2 linked regions of the Rhodospirillum rubrum ATCC 11170 genome follow. The protein of the gene in region 2 interacts with the protein of the main gene of each other region in a pairwise test. Links are inferred from orthologs where the notes say so. Each region holds a gene or a part of one and is shown on either strand. Other genes may lie near its edges.

The links.
Region 1: the proteins of RRU_RS13270 (region 2) and RRU_RS10505 interact in binary tests that used the Escherichia coli proteins (3 or more experiments, as listed by UniProt). The link is inferred for Rhodospirillum rubrum ATCC 11170 from one-to-one orthologs.

What each region holds. Positions count from the first base shown.
Region 1 is NC_007643.1:2,338,222-2,341,374, reverse strand. What follows is about bases 130-2,970. They hold RRU_RS10505 (ferredoxin family 2Fe-2S iron-sulfur cluster binding protein), read left to right. Parts: upstream 130-1,305; coding sequence 1,306-1,635; downstream 1,636-2,970. Other genes in these bases: mnmA (tRNA 2-thiouridine(34) synthase MnmA), read left to right, coding at 2,401-2,970; RRU_RS10500 (TenA family protein), read left to right, coding at 1,647-2,345; RRU_RS10510 (cysteine desulfurase family protein), read left to right, coding at 130-1,225. In the rest of the region: RRU_RS10515 (Rrf2 family transcriptional regulator), read left to right, coding at 1-122; more of RRU_RS10510, read left to right, coding at 119-129; more of mnmA, read left to right, coding at 2,971-3,153. UniProt on the Escherichia coli protein: Ferredoxin are iron-sulfur proteins that transfer electrons in a wide variety of metabolic reactions. Although the function of this ferredoxin is unknown it is probable that it has a role as a cellular electron transfer protein.
Region 2 is NC_007643.1:2,986,484-2,989,680, reverse strand. What follows is about bases 252-3,136. They hold RRU_RS13270 (HesB/IscA family protein), read left to right. Parts: upstream 252-1,465; coding sequence 1,466-1,807; downstream 1,808-3,136. Other genes in these bases: RRU_RS13260 (hypothetical protein), read left to right, coding at 3,061-3,136; RRU_RS13265 (GGDEF domain-containing protein), read left to right, coding at 1,864-3,057; RRU_RS13275 (SUF system Fe-S cluster assembly protein), read left to right, coding at 1,038-1,436; RRU_RS13280 (aminotransferase class V-fold PLP-dependent enzyme), read left to right, coding at 252-984. Outside these bases: more of RRU_RS13280, read left to right, coding at 1-251; more of RRU_RS13260, read left to right, coding at 3,137-3,197. UniProt on the Escherichia coli protein: Is able to transfer iron-sulfur clusters to apo-ferredoxin. Multiple cycles of [2Fe2S] cluster formation and transfer are observed, suggesting that IscA acts catalytically.

The sequences.
Region 1 (3,153 bases), 650 kb from region 2 along the record:
AACTGGCCAATCAGATCTATCTTTATCTCAGCAGCGTCTCGCTTGAAGATGTCACCCAGCGCCGGGTCCTTGGCACCAGCGGCCTGATCGGCGAGATGCCCCCCATCGTCGCGGTGCAGTGACCCACGCCGGCGTCTATCTCGACCACAACGCCACCACGGCGCTGCGCCCCGAAGCGGTCGCGGCGATCACCGCCGCCCTGGAGGTTCTTGGCAATCCGTCGAGCATCCACCGCGACGGACGGCGGGCCCGCGCCCTGATCGAGGATGCCCGCGACGCCGTCGGCGCCCTTGTCGGCGCCCGGGCCGAGCGGGTGATCTTCACCTCGGGCGGTAGCGAGGCCAATGCCCTTGGTCTGCTGGGAAGCGGTCGTCGGCTGATCGTCGGGGCGACGGAACATCCTTGCGTGCTGCGCGCCGATCCGGCCGCCCTGCGCATCCGCGTCGATCGCCACGGCGTTGTCGATCTTGGCCATCTCGAGGCCTTGCTGCAGGCCGAGCGCAACCCGGCGGTGGTCGGGCTGATGCTGGCCAATAATGAAACCGGCGTCGTCCAGCCGGTGGCCGAGGCGGTGGCCCTGGCCCATGCCCATGGCGCCCTGGTCCATTGCGACGGGGTTCAGGCGCCCGGGCGCATGGCGCTGTCGCTGGCGGCGCTGGGCTGTGACTCGCTTGCGCTCTCGGGTCACAAGATCGGCGGGCCGGCCGGATCGGGCGCCCTGATCCTGGCCGAGGGCCACGAGGTGAGCCCCGGTTTGCGCGGCGGCGGCCAGGAGCGCGGCCGGCGGGCCGGAACCGAGAATCTGCTTGGCATCGTCGGTTTTGGCGCCAGCGCCGCCACCCTGGGCGCCCAAACGGCGGCCGAGTCCACGCGCCTTGGCGCCTTGCGTGGGCGTTTGGAGGCGGCGGTGACGGCGGCAGTCCCCGGGGTAGTGATTTACGGCGCCGGCGTCGCCCGCCTGCCCAACACCACCTGTGTCGGGCTGCCCGGCGTCGGCGCCGATCGTCAGGTGATGGCCCTGGATCTCGCCGGGCTGCGGGTCAGCGCCGGCAGCGCCTGTTCCAGCGGCACCCTGTCGGCCTCGCCGGTGCTGCTGGCGATGGGAGTGGGCGAGGACGCCGCCCGTCAGGCGATCCGGGTCAGTCTTGGCTGGACGACCACCGAGGACGAGGTGAGCGGCTTTATCGAGGCTTATGGGGCGATGGCCGCTCGTCTGACCGCGTGATTTCGTCCCCGGGGCCTTGCTCCCCGGGCTTGGGAGAGGTATATCGCCGGGCAACCTTTCGCATCCGCTCAGGAGTTGACATGCCCAAGGTCATTTTTATCGATCCCGATGGGGTTCGCCACGACGTCGAAGTCGCGGTCGGCTTGTCGGTTCTTGAAGCCGCCCACCAGAACAATATCGAGCTGGAAGGGGCCTGCGAGGGCTCTTTGGCCTGCTCGACCTGCCATGTCGTCGTCGATCCCGACTGGTATGGCAAGCTGCCCGAGGCCACCGAGGAAGAGGAAGACATGCTCGACATGGCCTTCGGTCTGACCCGCACCTCGCGTCTGGGCTGCCAGCTGATCATGACCGAAGAGCTTGACGGTCTGGTGCTGCGCCTGCCGACCGAAACCCGCGATAGCCGGGGCTAGGGACGCGGCCGATGAAGCGCTATCCAGGCGAGGCGGTGCCGGGGCTTATTCCCCAAGACAGCTTGTTCGCCCGCCTGCGCGGCGCCTGCGCGACGGAGTGGCAGGCCTATACCGGCCACGCCTTCGTGCGCCAGATGGGCGAGGGGTCGCTGCGCGAAGAGTGTTTTCGCCATTATCTGGGTCAGGACTATCTGTTCCTGATCCAGTTCGCCCGCGCTTACGCCCTCGCCGCCTATAAGGCCGAGGCGCTGGCCGATCTGCGGACGGCCGGCCTGGGAATGGCCGCCATCCTTGATGAAATGCGCCTGCATGTGTCGTTGTGCCAGCGCTGGGGGCTGGGCCCGGCCGATCTGGAAGCCCTGCCCGAGGCGCGGGCGACGATCGCCTATACCCGCTATGTGCTCGACAAGGGGCTGGCGGGCGACCTGCTTGATCTCCATGTGGCGTTGAGCCCCTGTGTGGTCGGCTATGCCGAGATCGCCCTGACCCTTCGCCAGAGTCTGAGCGAGGATCACCCCTACGCCGAATGGATCGGCGAATATGCCGGCGAGGCTTATCAGGGCGTCGCCCGTAGCGCGGTGGCAACCCTTGATCGCCTGCTGGTCGAGCGCGGCGGCATCGGCCGCATGCCCGCCCTGATCGCCACCTTCCGTCAGGCGACGCGCCTGGAAGCCGATTTCTGGCAGATGGGCCTGACTTTGAGCGCCTGACCCGTGACGAAGGGCCGCCGGTCGTCCGGCAAAACGCCCGCAAAGGATCAAGACCATGTCCCAGACGCCCCTTTCGCCCCCGCCGGTCGGCGGCCGTGTGGTCGTGGCCATGTCGGGCGGCGTCGACAGCTCGGTGACCGCCGCCCTGCTCAAGGAACAGGGGCACGATGTCGTCGGGCTGACCATGCGGCTCTACGACCACGGCAAGCCGCTGGGGCCGGGGGCGCGCACCTGCTGCGCCGGTCAGGATATCCATGACGCCCGTCGCGTCGCCGATCGCCTCGGCATCGCCCATTACGTGCTCGACTATGAAAGCCGCTTCCGCGAAGACGTGATCGAGCCCTTCGCCGCGTCCTATGGCCGGGGCGAGACGCCGATTCCGTGCGTTTTGTGCAATCAGACGGTCAAGTTCCGCGACCTGCTGGCGGCGGCCTTGGATCTGGGCGGCACAGCTTTGGCCACCGGCCATTACGTGCGCCGCCTGGATGGCCCCGAAGGCCCCCGGCTCTATCGCGCCGTCGATCCCGGCCGCGACCAAAGCTATTTCCTGTTCGCCACGACAAAAGGCCAGCTTGGCCGCCTGCTGTTTCCCTTGGGCGCCATGGCCAGCAAGGACGAGACCCGGGCCATCGCCCGCCGTCTGGGGTTGGCGGTCGGCGACAAGCCCGACAGCCAGGATATCTGTTTCGTGCCCGATGGCGATTATGCCAAGGTCGTCGAGCGCCTGCGCCCCGGCGTGGTCGAAGCGGGCGAGATCGTCGATCTGGACGGCACCGTGCTTGGTCATCACCCCGGGCTGATCCATTTC
Region 2 (3,197 bases):
ATCAACGCCGCCCGGTCGGAGGAGGTGGTCTTCACCATGGGGGCGACCGACGCCATCAATCTGGTCGCCTATAGCTTCGGCCGGGGTCTGCTCCAGGCCGGCGATGAGATCATCATCAGCGCCCTTGAGCACCATTCCAACATCGTGCCCTGGCAGATCCTGCGCGACGAGCGCGGCATCGTGTTGAAGGTCTGCCCGATCACCGATGCCGGCGACCTTGATCTTGGCGCCCTGGAAACGCTGCTTGGCCCGCGCACCAAGCTGGTGGCGATGGCCCATACCTCGAATGTTCTGGGCACCATCTTGCCGGTCGAGACCATCATCAAGATGGCCCATGGCGTTGGCGCCCGGGTGCTGCTTGACGGCTGTCAGGCCGTCGTTCACACCGCCGTCGACGTTCAGGCGCTCGATGTCGATTTCTATGCCTTTTCCGGCCACAAGCTGTATGGCCCGACCGGCATCGGCGTGCTCTACGCCAAGCACGAGTTGCTCGAGGCCATGCCGCCCTTCCGCGGCGGCGGCGACATGATCGCCAGCGTGAGCTTTGAGCACTCGGTCTGGGCCGAGCCGCCGGCCAAATTCGAGGCGGGAACGCCGCCGATCGTCCAGGCGGTCGGGCTGGCCAGCGCCATCGACTATGTCTCGGCCATCGGCCTTGCGCGCATCGCCCGCCACGAGGCCGATCTGCTGAACTATGCCACCCAGAAGATGACGGTCCTTCCCGGGCTGACCATCCATGGCACCTCGACCCGCAAGGCAGCGGTGATCTCGTTCACCATGGATTGCGCCCATCCCCACGATATGGCGACCCTGCTCGATCGCTCGGGCGTGTGCATCCGGGTCGGCCATCATTGCGCCCAGCCGCTGATGGCGCGTCTGGGCGTCAGCGCGACGGCGCGGGCCTCTTTCGCCCTGTACAACACCCGCGCCGATGTCGACGCCTTCGTCAAGGCGCTGGAGAAGGTTCGCGCCTTCTTCGCCTGACCGGGCGCGTGGTTTGGTTTTCGTCTATCCGACCTTAGGAAAAGAGCCCTGACATGATGCCTCCCTATGCCATGCCGGCCGCCATGATGGATCCCCCCGAGGAGGGGGCCATCGCGCATGCCGGATCCCCCCTGGTCGAGGGGATGACCCCGGCGAGCCGTGATGCCGTGATCGACTCACTCCAAGAGATCTATGATCCCGAGATCCCGGTGAATATCTACGACCTCGGTCTTATCTATGAGATCGAGATCGATGACCACGGCGACTGCAAGATCCTGATGACCCTGACCGCCCCGGCCTGTCCGGTGGCGGGGACCCTTCCCGGAGAAACCGCGGAAAAGGTCGCCACCCTTGAAGGGATCGGCCGGGTCGAGGTCAATTTGACCTGGGAACCGCCGTGGACGCCCGAGCGTATGTCCGAGGTCGCCCGCGTCGCCCTCGATATGTTTTAATCCAAGGCTTAGCCGCCAGGAGGTCCCCCATGGCTCTTCCCCCGCCGATCACCTTGACCGAGGCCGCCGTGGCCCGCATCAAGGCCCTGATGGCGCGCGCCGACAAGCCGGTCGCCGGTCTGCGGGTCGGAGTCTCGACCAAGGGTTGTTCGGGGCTTTCCTATAAGATCGACTACGCCGAGGATGGACCGCGCCCCTTCGAAGAGGTGGTCAGCCAGGATGGGGCGACGGTCTTTCTGGAGTCCAACGCCGTGATGTTCCTGATCGGCAGCCAGATGGACTTTAAACAAGACAAGCTGAGCGCCACCTTCTCGTTTGCCAATCCCAACGAGAAGGCGCGCTGCGGCTGCGGCGAGAGCTTTTCCGTTTGACGGGCGCGGGGGCGGCCGTTTGAAGAAGGATAAAGCGCTAGCATAAGGGGCCCGGCGTGATCGATACGACGACGATGATGCTGGTGCTTGGACTGGGCAATCTGCTGTTTGGTCTGACCATGGCCGCCTACCGCCAGCCCGCCGCCGATCATCGGGTGATGCGGCTGTGGATCGCCGCCCAGGTTTTGAAGGGGATCGGCACCCTTCTTGTCACGCTGCGCGGCGAGGTCGGACTGAGTTTGAGCATCTTCGGCGGCAACTCGCTGATCTTCATCGGCTATGGCCTGGAGGTCGCCGCCTATCGCGCCTATGCCAAGCGCCCCAATGCCGATGCCTTGCTGCCCTTGCTGATCGTCGGCTATCTGGTGCTGTTCAATGGCGCGGCGGGGATCACCCCGCCCGATGCGCCCCGCAATCATCTGTTTTTCCTGTCCTCGGCGATGCTCGCCAGTCTGGGCTTTCTAAACTGCTGGTTCTTGCTGCGGGCCAAGCGCCCGCCCTCGCCGGTCAAGACCTTGTTGATCTCCAGCAATGCCCTTCTGGGCTTGGCGGCCGTGGGGCGGGCGGTGGGCAGCCTGCTCGCCGGGCCGCTGTCGCCCTTCGCCAATTCGCCGACCCATCTGGTGGTCTATGGTTTGGCCTATGCCTTCATGATCACCAACGGCTTTGGCTTTCTTCTGTTGGTCAAGGAGGATACCGACGCCGCCTTGCGACGGCTGGCCGATACGGACCAGATGACCGGTCTGGCCAACCGCCGGCACTTCCTGACGGCAAGCCAGGAGGCCTGGAAACTGGCCGGGCGGCTGGGGCGGCCGACGGCGCTGATGATGTTCGATGTCGATCATTTCAAGCAGGTCAACGATAGTCAGGGTCATGCCGCCGGCGATGCGGCGCTGGTCGATCTGGCGCGGAACGTTCGCGAGGTCCTGCGCGATATCGATATTTTCGGGCGCATGGGCGGCGAGGAATTCGCCATCACCCTGCCGGGCTGCGATCTGGTGGCGGCGGCCGTGATCGCCGAGCGCGTCCGCCGCGCCGTGGCCGAGAGCCGGGGCGAGGGGCCAGCGATCACCATCAGCCTGGGACTGACGATTCTGGTCGCCGGAGAGCCTTTTGACACGGCGCTGAAGCGCGCCGACCACGGCCTGTACCAAGCCAAGGCGGCTGGCCGCAACCGGGTATGCTGCGTTCCCGCTCCCCAGGGCTTGGCCAGCGTGGAGGCCGAAGCACCGATTTCCCTGGCGGGGTAGAGGTTGGCCATCAAAAACCCAAAAGTGTTTTTCTTGGGAGAATTGAAGCCCCCCCCGAAACCTGGGACGGAGAAGGAAAACGTAAGACCCCAAAAAATCATCCCTGTCGCCACCCAAGAGATGATCGCCCCGCTGGATCT